DNA from 2 places in the Pantoea sp. R13S299 genome. Region 1 is predicted to be linked to the other one. Evidence: predicted binding sites of a transcription regulator. Region 1 holds the regulator's gene; the other holds the start of a gene.

Region 1 (7,604 bases):
AAACAGCGCCTGAGTTAATCCGGCTGATACCGCCAGGCTGGCGGCGAAGCAGAGTCCTAACTGCAGGGTGTTCTGCAACGCGGCCGCTTTACCGGTGGCATCCGGGAAGGGCATCAGTGCGCTGGAAACCACAATCGGATAGATCGCACCGTTAGCCAGCGCCATCCCGCAGAACGGCACCATCAGGCTCACCAGCGTGCTGTTACCTGCAAGCGCAACCGCAAACAGTGCCATAATGCTCAGGCTGTAGACGCCCAGCAACCAGGGCAGCAACTGTGCGCCGTTAAAGCGGTTGAGCAGGGCGCGACAGCCGAATCCGCCGATTAAAAAGGCCAGGGTCTGTGGCACATAGCTCAGACCGATATCGGCGGGCGAGAGACCCAGATCCGCCAGAATAAAGGGCGAGCCAGTCAGCCAGGCAAAGAAGCTGGCAGAACAGGCAGAGTAGATCAGCACGTTGCCGCTGTAGACCCGCGATTTCAGCAGAGTAAAGAAGCCCGGCTGCGCCCTTTTTTCACCTGCAACTTTACGAACGGTGGGCAGACGCAGCGTGGTCATAATTAATGCCACCGCAATCAGTGTCAGCACCAGGAAAATCGAACGCCAGTGGAAGTGGCCTATCAGCCAGGCACCCAACAACGGCGCCAGTGCCGGAGAGAGCGCAACCAGCGGCATAATGGTGGCAAAGACTTTGTTGGCACGCGCAGCAGGGTAGCGATCCACCACCAGTGCCTGCCAGCTCACGGCCGCAGCACAGACGCCAATCGCCTGCACAAAGCGCAGCGCCAGCATCAGATAAATATCATTCACCCACAGCATGCCCGCACAGCCGATGCCAAACATCACCAGTCCGGCTAGCAGCACAGGTTTACGGCCGATGCGGTCGGAGAGCGGTCCCCAGAAGAGCTGACCTGTGGCGAAGCCTCCCAGAAAGAGACTCATACTGGCGCTGATCAGGCCGGGCGAGGTATTAAAGGTTTGCTGCATCGCACCAAAGGCGGGCAGGTACATATCCGTGGCTAAAAAGCCGAGCATGCTCAGCAGGGCAAGGTAAGGCATAAATCCTTTATTCGACAACATCTCATTCTCATATTTGCAGGATAAACGCGGCAGAGTGTAAGAGGTGCGTTTGCTGCTGTGAAACGGTAATATTTGCCGATTGCTGTTAAAATTTTTGAAGGCAGATTATGTGGTCAGAATATGCATTAGAAGTGGTTGACGCGGTCGCCCGTGGGGGCAGCTTCAGCGCGGCCGCGCAGGAGTTACATCGGGTGCCCTCTGCCATCAGCTACACGGTGCGCCAGCTGGAGAACTGGCTGGCAGTGCCGCTGTTTGAGCGTCAGCATCGCGAAGTGGTTCTCACTCCGGCAGGCGAGCATTTTGTCCGGGAAGGGCGCAGCGTCATCAAAAAAATGCTTGCCACCCGGCGACAGTGTCAGCAGCTCGCCAACGGCTGGCGCGGGCAGCTCAGCATTGCCGTTGACCGTATCGCCAAACCTCAGCGCACCCGGCAACTGGTCAAAGATTTCTATCGGCACTTCCCCGATATGGAGCTGATCATCAGCTATGAAGTCTTTAACGGCGTCTGGGATGCGCTGGCCGATGGTCGGGTGGAGGTCGCGATTGGGGCCACCCAGGCAATTCCGGTGGGCGGACGTTTTGCGTTTCGCGATATGGGCACCCTCAACTGGCGCTGCGTGGTCGCGCCCGATCATCCATTAACGCAGGCGAGCCAGATCGATGATGACACGCTGCGTAGCTGGCCTTCACTGGTGCTGGAAGATACCTCGCGAGCGCTGCCGCGCCGTATGACATGGACGCTGGATAACCAGCGCAGGCTGGTGGTGCCGGAATGGCAGACCGGTCTGGAGTGCGTGCAGGCGGGATTGTGTGTGGCGATGGTGCCGGGTCATCTTGCCAGACCCCTGCTCGACAGCGGCGATCTGGTGGAACTGACACTGCCAGTGGCATTTCCGGATAGCCCCTGCTGCGTCAGCTGGGCTGAGGATCGCGCATCACCGGCGACAGGCTGGTTGCTCAGCTATCTGGGTGATGCGCAAACGCTTAATCAGGAGTGGTTAAGCGAGGATTAGCGGCGATAATCGCGGAACGGACCATCGGCCACGGAACGGCGTTCAATCAGCGTGGGATGGACTTCGATCGTTTGTGAAATTTCACGCTTACTGGTGATGCGGTCCAGCAGCATATCCAGCGCTTTTTCACCCAGTTGGGCTTTAGGCTGATGCACGGTTGTCAGGGCCGGTGCGAAATAGCGGGCATTGCGCACATTGTCATAACCGATCACCGAAATATCCTGCGGGACGCGCAGGCCCATCTCGTCGGCGGCGCAAATCGCGCCCATCGCCATGATGTCACCGCCGCAGAACACCGCCGTCGGGCGCTGTTTCTGTGACAGGATCTGCTGCATCGCCTGATAGCCTGACTCCGGCTCGAAGTCACCCTGCACAATCCATTCGGCGCGCGGCTGAATACCTGCTTCTTCCAGCGCTTTCAGGAAACCGGCATGGCGTCCGCCACCGGTGTTGCGCTCCATCTGGCCGGGGATTGCACCAATATCACGGTGTCCGCGTTCAATCAGATAGCGTCCCGCCAGATAGCCGCCCTGGAAGGCATTATCCAGCACCGTGTCGGTGAAGTCGGCGCGCGACTCGCCCCAGTCCATCACCACCATCGGGATATTGCGGTTCTCTTCCAGCATCTGCAGCAGGTCGTCCGGATACTCAGAACACATCACCAGCAGACCATCGACGCGTTTCTGCGCCATCATGCTGAGATAGGCGCGCTGTTTTTGCAGATCGTTATGCGCATTACCCAGAATCAGCGTGTAGCCTTTGTCAAAACAGTGATTTTCAACCGCTTCAATAATTTCAGCGAAATAGGGCGCTTCGCTGGAGGTGGCAAGCAGGCCCAGCGTTTTGGTGTGGTTCACTTTCAGGCTGCGCGCGACGGCGCTCGGCGAGTAGTGTAGCTCTTTGATCGCCTGCCAGACCGCGTTGCGCGTCTCTTCAGCGACAAAGCGGGTTTTATTGATGACGTGCGAAACGGTGGTCGTTGAGACGCCGGCGCGTTTTGCCACATCTTTAATTGTTGCCATGAAAATCGGACTCCAGTGCTTATCTAACTCTATGATAAGCGTAGTGTTAAACGTTTGCGTCTGCTCAGGGTTTTTTCCGCAAAAATGCAGCTTTTCTGGCCGGTAAACAGGCCGCTGGCGGAGAATAAACGTCTTAAAAGATGCGCAAACGGAATCAGAGTTGCGCGCGTTGCGCAACAAAGGCGGGATTCTAACAAGGCTGGACGGATAAAACGAGATTTTTACCGGGTCGTGTGGGAAAATGCCATATCCCTATAAATTGTATGACTAAGGAGCAAGCAATGAGTACCGATCTGAAACTGGCGTTAATGACCTCCGTGGGCTGTTTGCTGATGATTGTGGCCTTTAGTTTTACTGCCATTCTGCACTAATAAAAAAAGCCGGGATTATCCCGGCTTTTTTCTGACTGAACTGCTGCTCAGCGAATGGTTCTCGGCGTCATCACCCGACGGGCACCGATGTAGTGGCGCTGCCAGTAATCTTCCCCTAATGCGCTGATCTGAATATCTTTGCCGGTACGTGGCGACTGAATAAACTTACCATCGCCCAGGTAAACGCCGACGTGGTCAGCCGTACCGCGACCGTTAATGCGGAAGAAGACCAGATCGCCTTTCTCCAGCGACTCACGCTTGATGGGCGCGGCGTCACGCAGGTGATACATCTCGTTAGCGGTACGCGGGATCTTAAACTTCACCAGATCTTTATAGGCGTACCAGACCAGACCGCTGCAATCGAAACCGGTATGGGGTGAGGTGCCGCCCCACTGATAAGGTTTACCTAACTGGCCCATCAGCTTGGTCATCGCGGTTTCGCGTGCCTTCTGATAACGCTGACGGTGGGATTTGCTCATTTTAATCGTGCCCGGCTCGCTGGTGGTGATCTCAGCCGTTTTCAGCTGGCGCTGATGACCATAGCGTTTCTTCTCTTTATTTTTTTCTTTGGTTTTGCTGATACGGGCGGTTTTAAGCGAGGTCTTCTTAGCAGGCGTCTGTTTAGCAGTGAGTTCGACTTTTTTCTGTTTTTTCGTTTTTAGTTTTTGAACAGGGCTGAGGCGAGTTTTTTTGGTCACCGTTTTTACCTGGCGACGCTTGCGGCGCTCATCGTCGCGCGCACTCTTTTTTTCTGCTTTATGCGTACTGACGTTCACCGGCGCGTGCGGGGAAGCAGCAGCGACGTTGAAAAACAGTTGCGCAAAGGCCAGCATGAAAAGCGTAATGATTAAACGCATAGTCCGTTGATTAGTTAAGTTGTCAGGGCCACTACGCACCGCGACAAAGTTGAGATTAATCTGATCCAGGATCAGCGCCCAGGCCATTCTAGTCCAGTTCGTTTAAAAACTGTAATGCCTTTTAATATTAATCTTTGCAACCCACGTAATCGCGTTGAAAATGAACATTTTCAGCGTCTTATATCAACGAAATTATTACGAATTATTAAACTGTTACCAGCTGTTAATAATCAGGAAATCAGGCGTCCCGAAGCGGGACTTAACAATGATGGCGATTTAATCGGGCAGCGGTCAAAATCTCATTTTCAGTCACGCTGCGAAGTCGCTACAATAAACAAACACGAAGTGACGAATTAAGGAAGGCAATAATGAGTACTGTAGAAAAAATTCAGCGCCAGATCGCAGAAAACCCGATCCTGCTGTACATGAAAGGTTCCCCGAAACTGCCTAGCTGCGGTTTCTCTGCACAGGCGGTACAGGCGCTGTCAGCCTGTGGTGAGCGTTTTGCTTACGTGGATATTCTGCAGAACCCGGACATTCGTGCCGAGATGCCGAAATTCGCTAACTGGCCAACTTTCCCGCAGCTGTGGGTTGATGGCGAGCTGGTCGGTGGCTGCGACATTATCGTTGAGATGTTACAACGTGGTGAACTGCAGACGCTGATCAAAGAGACTGCAGAAAAGTTTAAAGAAGCAGAATAAAAAAAGGCCGACATCATGTCGGCCTTTTTCATTGCGGCATCCCTTATGCGGATGTCGTGGCTTCTGCATCACCTTCCGCGAAGGGCAGTGGCCAGCCACCTAACCGTTTCCAGCGGTTCACCAGCTCGCAGAACAGCGTTGCCGTCTGCTGAGTGTCATAAAGCGCCGAATGCGCCTGCGTACTATCAAACTCCATTCCTGCCGCAATACAGGCTTTCGCCAGTACCGTCTGACCCAGCACCAGTCCGCTCAGCGCTGCGGTATCAAAGGTGGCAAACGGGTGAAACGGATTGCGCTTCAGGCTGGCACGTTCCGCCGCCGCTGACATAAAGTTCAGGTCGAAGGTGGCATTGTGCGCCACCATAATGGCGCGATTACAGCCGCTGTCTTTAATGCCCTTGCGCACCATTTTGAAAATGGCGTGTAGCGCATCATATTCACTAACTGCGCCGCGAAGCGGATTACTCGGATCGATACCGGTAAAGGCCAGCGCTTCCGGATGCAGCAGCGAACCGACAAAAGGTTCGACGTTGAAGTGCAGCGTCTGGTCGATCTGAATCCATCCCTCTTCATCCATTTTCAGCGTGATAGCGGCAATTTCCAGTAACGCATCGGTTTGCGCATTGAAACCGGCGGTTTCAACGTCGATCACCACCGGATAGAAGCCACGGAAACGTTGATTGAGTGCATTAGGGGAATTCGATTCAGACATCAGGATCTCGTTGCAGAAAAAGGGCAGCGCGTATTATGGCAAAAAACGGGGCCGGGTGCAGCAGATGAAGCGAAGAGAAGGGGATTCAGCCCACCCGGGCGGGCAGGCTGAGGGGCAGGTTTAGTTGCCCAGGCCGTTACCGGCATCCTTGTTTTCGATCAGCTCGATTTTGTAGCCATCGGGATCTTCAACAAAGGCAATAATGGTGGAGCCGCCTTTAACCGGACCCGCTTCACGCGTCACGTTGCCGCCATCTTTGCGGATACGTTCGCAGGCTGCTGCTGCGTCATCAACGCCCAGCGCAATGTGACCATAGGCATTACCGAGGTCATACTTATCGACGCCCCAGTTGTAGGTCAGCTCGATCACCGCACCTTCGCTCTCGTCGGTGTAGCCCACAAAGGCCAGGGTATATTTATATTCGGTGTTTTCGCTCTGACGCAGCACGCGCATTCCCAGCACACGGGTGTAGAAATCGATAGAACGTTGCAGATCGCCAACGCGCAGCATGGTATGAAGTAAACGCATAACATCCTCTTTGAAATAAAATGCCATCGCCGGATGACCCAGGCGATAAGTATAGCGATGAAAATCGCCATTGAATAATGGCTGCCGCCATCGTCCCGGACGGCAGCCTAAAACGGTTACAGCGTCGGGTAGTCGATATACCCTTCAGCGCCGCCGCCGTAGAAGCTTTCAGGACGCTGTGGATTGAGTGGGGCATCCTGCTGCAGACGCTCAACCAGATCCGGGTTAGCAATGTAATCACGACCAAACGCCACCGCATCGATCAGACCGCGACCAATCAGATCATCCGCTTTCTCAACGGTATAGGCACCGGCACCAATGATGGCACCCGGGAACAGATCACGCACTTTCTGACGGAAGGCGTCAGTGTAAGGCTGACCACCGGCCCAGTCTGGCTCTGAAAGGTGCAGATAGGCGATGTTGCGTTTTGCCAGCTCGCCGATGTACCACAGCGCCGCTTCTTCTTCGTCCGGACCGTTGTCCAGATTCTGGAAGCTGCCGATAGGCGAGACGCGAATACCGATGCGATCGGCTGACCAGTTAGCAATCACCGCATCAACCACTTCCAGCGCAAAGCGACCGCGTTTTTCGATGCTGCCGCCATATTCGTCGGTACGCTGGTTTGAACCCGGCGCCAGGAACTGGTGCATCAGATAGCCGTGCGCGGAGTGCAGCTCAAGCAAATCAAAGTCCGCTTCACGGGCATTGGCCGCAGCCTGACCAAAATCGGCCACGATCTGCTTGATCTCTGGCACGGTCAGTTCACGCGGCACTGAGGTATCTTCGCGGTAGACGCTGCCATCTTCAGCACGCAGTGAAGTACGGGTGCCGGCAGCAATTGCTGATGGCGCGACCGGTGCTTTGCCTTCCGGCTGCACGCTGTTATGAGAGATACGACCGGTGTGCCATAACTGTACTGCGGTGTGACCGCCAGCCTGATGCACGCCTTCGTTAATCACTTTCCACGCTGCAATCTGTGGCTGCGTATGTAAGCCTGGCGCACCGGCATAGCCTTTCGCCTGGAAAGAGATCTGGGTCGCTTCGGTGATGATCAGACCGGCGCTGGCGCGTTGACGGTAATATTCCGCCATCATCGGGGTAGGGATGTCGCCTGGCTCAATGCTGCGCAGACGGGTCAGCGGTGCCATAAATACGCGGTTTGGGACGGTAATTGCGCCGACTTTCAGCGGACGAAACAGCTGGGTACTCGCCATATAGAGCTCCTGATTAGTAGACCAGTCGTCTACAAATACGTTTTTTAAAAATCAGTGGCTTTTAAGCCACTGTTCGATGGTACTCAATGCCAGACGCAGTGGCTGC
Region 2 (7,604 bases), 980 kb from region 1:
CACGGATTAGCGTGGTGTAGCCTTCAAAAATCATCGCCAGTGGCCGGCTGCGCGACAGTTTCGCGCCTGCGCCAATCAGGCCCAGCAGCACTGCCAGCACGACGGAGGTGAGAGCCAGCTCCAGCGTCACCAGCGTGCCCCGGAGAATTACATCAGAATAGCCATACAGCATCGAGAGGGTCCTGTCGTGGGGTGAAAACGAAACGCTGCCCGCAAGCGAGACGGGCAGTTTAGCTTTACCACTCCGTTGCAGATGCTATCCGCCATCAGCGGGACGGCGCCGGTTTCTGCACCAGGCAGAACCGGCTCAGTCCCGATAAAACGGATACAGAGGGTAAAGCGACAGGATGGTTAGTCGCCGTACACATTGAAATCGAAGTATTTCTTCGCAATCTTGTCGTAGGTGCCATCTTTACGCATGTCAGTAAAGGCTTTGTCGATGGCCGCTTTCAGTTCGCTGTCATCTTTACGCAGTCCCATACCGGTGCCGACGCCAAAGATCTTGTCATCTTTCACGGCCGGACCCGCGAAGGCGTAGTTTTTACCGACTGGCTGTTTCAGGAAACCTTCGCTGGCCTGCACTTCATCCTGGAAGGCTGCATCAATACGACCGGCATTCAGATCCTGATAAACCAGATCCTGGTTAGCATAAGGGGTGACGTTAACCCCTTTTGGCCGCCAGTTCTGATTGGCATAGGTTTCCTGCGTGGTGCCCTGCAGCAGACCGATATTCTTGCCTTTCAGAGACTCGATGGTCGGCTGAATTTTCGATCCCTTCGGTGCGACTAAACGCGCATTAGCGGCGTAGAGTTTTTCCGAGAAGGCGATCTCTTCCTGACGTTTTGCTGTGATGGAAAGAGAGGAGATGATGGCATCAATTTTCTTCGCTTTCAGCGAGGGGATCAGCGCATCGAAGTCGCTTTCAACATAGGTACACTGGGTATGAATACGTTTACAGATTTCGTTAGCGAGGTCGATATCGAAGCCCACTAACTTGCCTTGCGCGTCTTTCGACTCAAACGGTGGGTAAGTTGGGTCTGTGCCGATGCGGATTGAACCCGGCACTGCCGCGAAGACGCTGGCAGCACTGGATAAGCCCAGCATCAGGGAAAGAGCCAGAACACGCTTTTTCATAGATTACCCTCAAGTGAAGTGCTTTTTGTTATGTGGTTCGTGATGTGTTTGCGCAAAGTAATTTGCATGTTTCATGCCAGATCTGCAAGTTATCCACGCTGTTAGCGTGATGTCAGACAGGCGAAAACGCTGTGTTTGTGAGGGGAATATAGCAGTGTGGTGAAAGAGAAAAAGCGACGTTGTTAACTTTTGGTGCATCAAATGCACGAAGAGTGATCCGAGGCGCGCTTATGCACTAAATAAGTGCGCCAGCGGAACTTTATGCACCCTGCCAGCGCGCGAAAAGATCTTCCGGTAATTCGATATCAAACTGGTCGATAACCCGGTTAACGGTCTGGTCGATCAACTGATCGATTGTTTCAGGCCGGTGATAAAATGCCGGCACCGGCGGCATGATAATCGCACCCAATTCGGCAGCGGTAGTCATCATTCGCAGGTGGCCAACGTGTAGCGGGGTTTCACGTACGCACAACACCAGCTTGCGCTGCTCTTTTAACACGACGTCAGCCGCGCGGGTCAGCAGCGAGTCACTGTAACTGTGGACGATGCCTGAAAGCGTTTTCATTGAGCAGGGTAAAATCGCCATGCCCAGCGTTTTAAACGAACCCGACGAGATATTTGCTGCAATATCGCGCACGTCATGCACCACATCGGCAAGCGCCTGCACGTCACGCAGCGAATAATCACTCTCCAGACTCAGCGTCTGACGCGCCGCCTGGCTCATGACCAGATGCGTTTCTACTTCTTCCACCTGCTGCAACACCTGCAGCATGCGCACCCCATAGATCACCCCGCTTGCGCCAGAGATGCCAATGATGAGTCGTTTCATATTCCAACCTTATGTCAGCCAATGCGCCATCATACGCGGCCAGCGGGTTTCTGAAAACAAACAGGGCGGGATTGCTCCCGCCCTGCTTTATGCTGCCCGCCTGTCAGACGTATCAGCCCTCGTTGTGCAGCTCAAGGTTTTCGACTTCGTTCTGGCGCTGAAGCGCTTTGGCATCATCGTTTCGCAGCGACTCCAGATACTCCAGATACTGCTGATCGACATCCTTCGTCACGTAAATCCCGTTGAACACCGAACATTCGAACTGAGCAATGTCCGGATTCTCTTCACGCACCGCTTCAATCAGATCGTCCAGGTCCTGGAAAATCAGCGCATCGGCTTTAATCAGCTGGCGAATCTCTTCCACTTCCCGGCCGTGTGCAATCAGTTCCGTGGCGCTCGGCATATCAATGCCGTAGACGTTCGGGAAACGAATTTCCGGTGCAGCAGAGGCCAGATAAACCCGTTTTGCGCCCGCTTCACGCGCCATCTCAATGATCTGCTCTGAGGTGGTGCCACGCACGATGGAGTCATCCACCAGCAGGACGTTTTTATCACGGAATTCAGCGCGGTTAGCGTTGAGCTTGCGGCGTACCGCGCTGCGACGTAACTGCTGTCCCGGCATGATAAAAGTACGGCCAACGTAACGGTTTTTCACGAAGCCCTGACGATAAGGCTTGTCAAGGATACGGGCAATTTCCAGCGCGATATCGGTAGAGGTTTCCGGAATCGGAATCACGACGTCGATATCCAGATCTTCCCACTCGCGGGCAATTTTCGCGCCCAGCTTGGTACCCATACGGACACGGGCGCTGTAGACGGAGATTTTGTCCAGGAATGAGTCGGGACGCGCAAAATAGACATACTCGAACAGGCACGGATTGCTTTTCGGGTTTTCAGCACACTGACGGGTAGAGAGCTGGCCCGCTTCAGTGACATACACCGCTTCACCCGGTGCGACGTCACGGATGAATTCAAAGCCCAGTGTATCCAGCGCCACGCTCTCGGAGGCGACCATATACTCGGTGCGACCATCAGCGATAACGCGCTTGCCCAGTACCAGCGGACGGATGCCGTTGGGATCACGGAAGGCAACCATGCCGTGACCGATAATCATCGCCACGACGGCGTAGGCACCGCGTACCTGCTGATGTACGGCAGCCACCGCAGCGAAAATGTTGTCGGCTTGCAACGGATCGTTTTGAAAACGATCCAGCTCCTGCGCAAAGATGTTCAGCAGGATTTCAGAATCTGAGGTGGTGTTAACGTGACGGCGGCCCTTTTCAAACAGGTGCTTACGCAGCACGTGGGCGTTGGTCAGGTTACCGTTGTGCGCCAGGGTGATACCGTACGGGGAGTTTACATAAAATGGCTGCGCTTCAGAGGCACTGGAGCTTCCCGCGGTGGGATAACGCGCGTGACCGATCCCCATATTGCCCTGCAGACGCTGCATGTGGCGTGCTTCGAAAACGTCGCTGACCAGGCCGTTTGCCTTTCGCAGGCGAAAACATTTCAGCGCATCGATTGTACAAATGCCTGCGGCATCCTGCCCGCGGTGCTGGAGCACCGTTAACGCGTCATAGATCGACTGGTTGACCGGCATGAAACCGGTGATACCGACAATACCGCACATGTTGTCATTTCCTCATTAAGCCGCACTCCCGGTCACATCACCGGGGTAAAAAACTCGACGTGCTTTTCAGGTAATCAAAAAACCACCTGATGATATAACTGAACTCGGGAATGAGTTGAGACTGTTGCCAGTCCGGACTTTTGGAAAAGCCAGTGAATGTATCAAGGAAGAACAGCAAGGCGGCTACAATCAGCACCCCACGCAACGCCCCGAAACAGACTCCCAACACCCGGTCGGTTCCCGACAGGCCGGTTTTCTCCACCAGCGTGCCGATAACGTAGTTCACAATAGCCCCTACAATCAGGGTAGCCACAAACAGCACACCAATGGCGATACCGTTACGAACCAGTTCGTCGTCAAAACCTGTAAACCAGACTGCAAGGTAGGCGTAGTAATGACTGGCGACAAAAAACGCACATCCCCAGGTAACGAGAGATAAGGCTTCCCGGACGAACCCACGGACGAGGCTGACCAGAGCCGAAAAACCAACTACCGCAATAATGACGTAATCAATCCAGATCATGAACTCTTCCAGCGCCAGTGCAATTGCACCCCTGCATCCAGTTCGGGGCGCATTCTAACAGAAAAAGAAAACGTTTGCGTAGCGGTTTTCTTTTTCTGCATCCATAAATACGGCGATGAAAAAAACCTCAATCGCCCGGGTGATTCTCAGCCGGACAGGCCATTGAAAATCGTCAATATTTTACGCGACATCGTGCTCTGAAATCGCTGAACGCCGGGCAAAAGACGCTGCCTGTTACTGCTATCGGCAGCGCCAATCGCCGGTTTTAACGGGCGCTGTACGGTTTCACAACACCGCCCAGTCCTGAGATGCTTTTCAGCTCGCCAACTGCGCTCTGCATTTTGGCTTTCGAGGCATCCGGCCCGACGTAAATGCGGGTAATCTGACCCTGTACCGGCGTTGAAGGCACGGTAAAGGCGCGATAGCCCGACAGCCGCAACTGCGCGACAATCTCATTCACTTTGCTGGCGTTTTTGAGCGCACCTAACTGCACCACATAAGCCTGCCCTGCCGGTGCCGTCGTCTCTGCGGCTTTCGGCGCCTCTTCCTGCTTCGGCTGTTCGACCGCTTTAGGCTGTTCAACCGGCTTCGGTTTAGGCTGTTCCACAACTTTTGGCTTCTGCTGTTCGACCGGCTTCTGCTTAGGCTGTTCAGTGACTTTAGGTTTCTGCTGCTCTGTCACTTTCGGCTTCGTCACCGTCTGTGCAGGCACAGACTGATGAACCGGCGGCGGCGAGACCACGACCGGATCGCTATCTTCCTCCGGCTGAGTCCGCCCCTGCTCTGCCGTGGCATTGGTTTTGCCATTGCCATTGCTGCTGCTGACCGCATTGCCCGCGCCTTCCGGCGGCTGAGACGGCAGCGACTGGGTTACCGGCGGTACCATTTCGCTGTCCTGCTGATCGTCAGGTTTCGGCACCAGCGGAATGGCGGCGAACTCCTCTTTGTAATGCTTTTTCTGACCATCCAGCAGCCCTGGCAGCACAATCACGCCAACGGCGACCAGAATGACGGTGCCGACTAAACGGTTCTGAAACTTACTTGCCACGTCCTTTCTCCGTTTCAATCGATTCCATGACCTGCGCCACGGTGTGGAATGAACCACAGACCAGCACAGTGTCCTGCGGCGCGGCCCGCTGGCGTGCGTGCTGCCAGGCGAGCTCAACCGAGCTGAAGGCTTCGCCCTGCGACAGACAGTCCAGCAGTTGCTCAGCACTGGCGCCGCGCGGACCGTCAAGCGGTGCGCAGTACCAGGCATCCACCATGGGTGCCAGCGCCGCCAGCGTACCGGGGATATCTTTATCATGCAGCATGCCAACAACGGCATGCACCTTGCCGTGTTTCGGCAGAGCCGCCAGCCGTGACGCCAGATAAGTCGCCGCATGCGGATTATGGGCGACATCCAGAATCACGCGCGGTGATTCGCTAATAGTCTGAAAACGCCCTGGCAGCATCGCCAGCGGCAGGCTGGCACGAATCTGCGCCTCACTGACCTCAAGCCCGGAGACACGCAGCGCCACCAGCGCGGTCGCCGCGTTAGGCAGCGGCACCTGGGGCAGCGGCAGATCGTTCAGCTCGCCCTGCGCATCACGCAGCGACCAGCTTTCGGCCTGCGTGTGCCAGGACCAGTCGCGGTTGCGCTGTAACAGCTGAGCGCCTTTTTCCTGCGCGACCACAGCGATGCTGTGTGGCATATCGGGTTCACCGACTACCGCCGGTTTCCCCGCCCGGAAGACACCCGCTTTCTCGCGTCCGATGCTTTCGCGATCCGGGCCCAGCCAGTCGGTGTGGTCCAGTGCAATGCTGGTGACTACGGCGACATCGGCATCCACTATGTTGGTGGCATCCAGTCGTCCGCCGAGGCCGACTTCCAGGATCACCACATCCAGCTGCGCCTGGCGGAACAGATTCAGCGCAGAGAGCGTACCAAATTCGAAATAGGTCAGCGAAATGTCGGCACGACCGGCTTCTATCTCCGCAAAGCTGGCGCAGTGCTGCGCTTCACTCAATTCCCCGCCCTGAACCCGAACACGCTCGGTGTAGCGCACCAGATGCGGCGAGCTGTAAACGCCAACGCGGTAGCCCGCAGCGATCAGCAGCGTTTCCAGAGTGCGACAGGTGGTGCCTTTGCCATTCGTACCGGCCACGGTAAAGACAAAAGGAGCGGGTTTCAGCAGGTCGAGACGAAGCGCTACCTGACGAATACGGTCCAGACCCAGTTCGATGGCCTGAGTATGCAGGTGCTCAAGATAATAAAGCCACGTGGCCAAAGGCGACGTGGCTTGAGGAAGGTGAAGATTGTCCATATGTCCCGTTTTGCTTATTTATACCTGGCAGACTGGTGCTGCGGTATACGGTGCATTGGTAAGAGGCGCGGCGGGCGCGCCTCTCTATCTCCTGTCAGGCCTCGTTGCTTTCCGATTCAGTCGTCGCAGGAGCGGACTGTTCACCGTCATGCAGCGGTGCCGGCAGGTTCATCATTTTTGCCAGCAGGCTTGCCAGTTTGTAGCGCATTTCCGGACGGCGAATGATCATATCAATCGCGCCCTTTTCAATCAGGAACTCACTGCGCTGGAAGCCCGGCGGCAGTTTTTCACGCACGGTCTGCTCAATCACACGTGGACCAGCAAAGCCGATCAGTGCTTTAGGTTCCGCGATATTGAGGTCGCCCAGCATGGCAAAACTGGCCGAAACGCCACCCATGGTCGGGTCAGTCAGCACGGAAATGTAAGGCAGACCGCGCTCACGCATTTTTGCCAGTGCCGCACTGGTTTTCGCCATCTGCATCAGCGACTGCAGCGCTTCCTGCATACGCGCCCCGCCGCTGGCGGAGAAACAGATCAGCGGGCAGTTATCTTCTAACGCCTGCTCAACCGCACGTACAAAACGCGCACCGACCACAGAACCCATTGAACCGCCCATAAAGGCAAATTCAAAGGCTGCCGCAACAACCGGCATGCCGTGCAGCTGACCTTTCATGACCACCAGCGCATCTTTCTCACCGGTGTCTTTCTGGGCCGCGATCAGACGATCTTTGTACTTTTTGGAGTCACGGAACTTGAGCAGGTCTTTAGGTTCAAGTTCACTACCCAGCTCAACCATCGTGCCCTGATCGAGGACACTGCCGAGGCGCTCACGGGCGTGCATCCGCATGTGATGGTCACACTTCGGGCAGACCTCAAGATTACGCTCCAGCTCGGCGCGGTAGAGAACCTGACCACAGCTGTCACACTTGGTCCAGACCCCTTCCGGGATACTGGCTTTGCGCACAGGCGTTCCGGTGCTTTTATTAAGAATGCGTTCAATCCAGCTCATTGATGACCTTTCTGTTTAAAACTGACCTGGTCCAGTCGTCTTGATACTGCTGAAAACCGCTTCAGCAGACGGTAAATGTCGCTCATTAAACCACAACCTGTTCAGACTGTGGATAAAAATCTGGTCTTACCCCTGAGCGCAGCCTTACGGCAGCTTCTGCTGCTTAGCCTGAC

What was found. Region 1 encodes PurR, which represses purine synthesis genes. Its sites were predicted from a motif close to CANGCAAACGTTTGCNTG; they were not measured.
Region 2: a site for PurR is predicted at 4,180-4,197, ahead of cvpA (colicin V production protein). Genes of this name have one in related genera too.

What each region holds. Positions count from the first base shown of each region.
Region 1 is NZ_JBLYEF010000001.1:984,884-992,487, forward strand. It holds gene punC (purine nucleoside transporter PunC) at 1-1,080, opposite strand, end outside; gene punR (DNA-binding transcriptional activator PunR) at 1,188-2,093, shown strand; gene purR (HTH-type transcriptional repressor PurR) at 2,090-3,115, opposite strand; gene ACN1CO_RS04845 (YnhF family membrane protein) at 3,397-3,486, shown strand; gene ACN1CO_RS04850 (C40 family peptidase) at 3,534-4,343, opposite strand; gene ACN1CO_RS04855 (Grx4 family monothiol glutaredoxin) at 4,709-5,044, shown strand; gene rnt (ribonuclease T) at 5,088-5,756, opposite strand; gene gloA (lactoylglutathione lyase) at 5,877-6,284, opposite strand; gene ACN1CO_RS04870 (alkene reductase) at 6,401-7,498, opposite strand; gene ACN1CO_RS04875 (TetR/AcrR family transcriptional regulator) at 7,550-7,604, opposite strand, start outside.
Region 2 is NZ_JBLYEF010000001.1:1,963,358-1,970,961, forward strand. It holds gene ACN1CO_RS09330 (histidine ABC transporter permease HisQ) at 1-172, opposite strand, end outside; gene argT (lysine/arginine/ornithine ABC transporter substrate-binding protein ArgT) at 352-1,134, opposite strand; gene ACN1CO_RS09340 (UbiX family flavin prenyltransferase) at 1,394-1,963, opposite strand; gene purF (amidophosphoribosyltransferase) at 2,076-3,593, opposite strand; gene cvpA (colicin V production protein) at 3,631-4,116, opposite strand; gene dedD (cell division protein DedD) at 4,382-5,164, opposite strand; gene folC (bifunctional tetrahydrofolate synthase/dihydrofolate synthase) at 5,154-6,422, opposite strand; gene accD (acetyl-CoA carboxylase, carboxyltransferase subunit beta) at 6,517-7,431, opposite strand; gene ACN1CO_RS09370 (DedA family protein) at 7,576-7,604, opposite strand, start outside.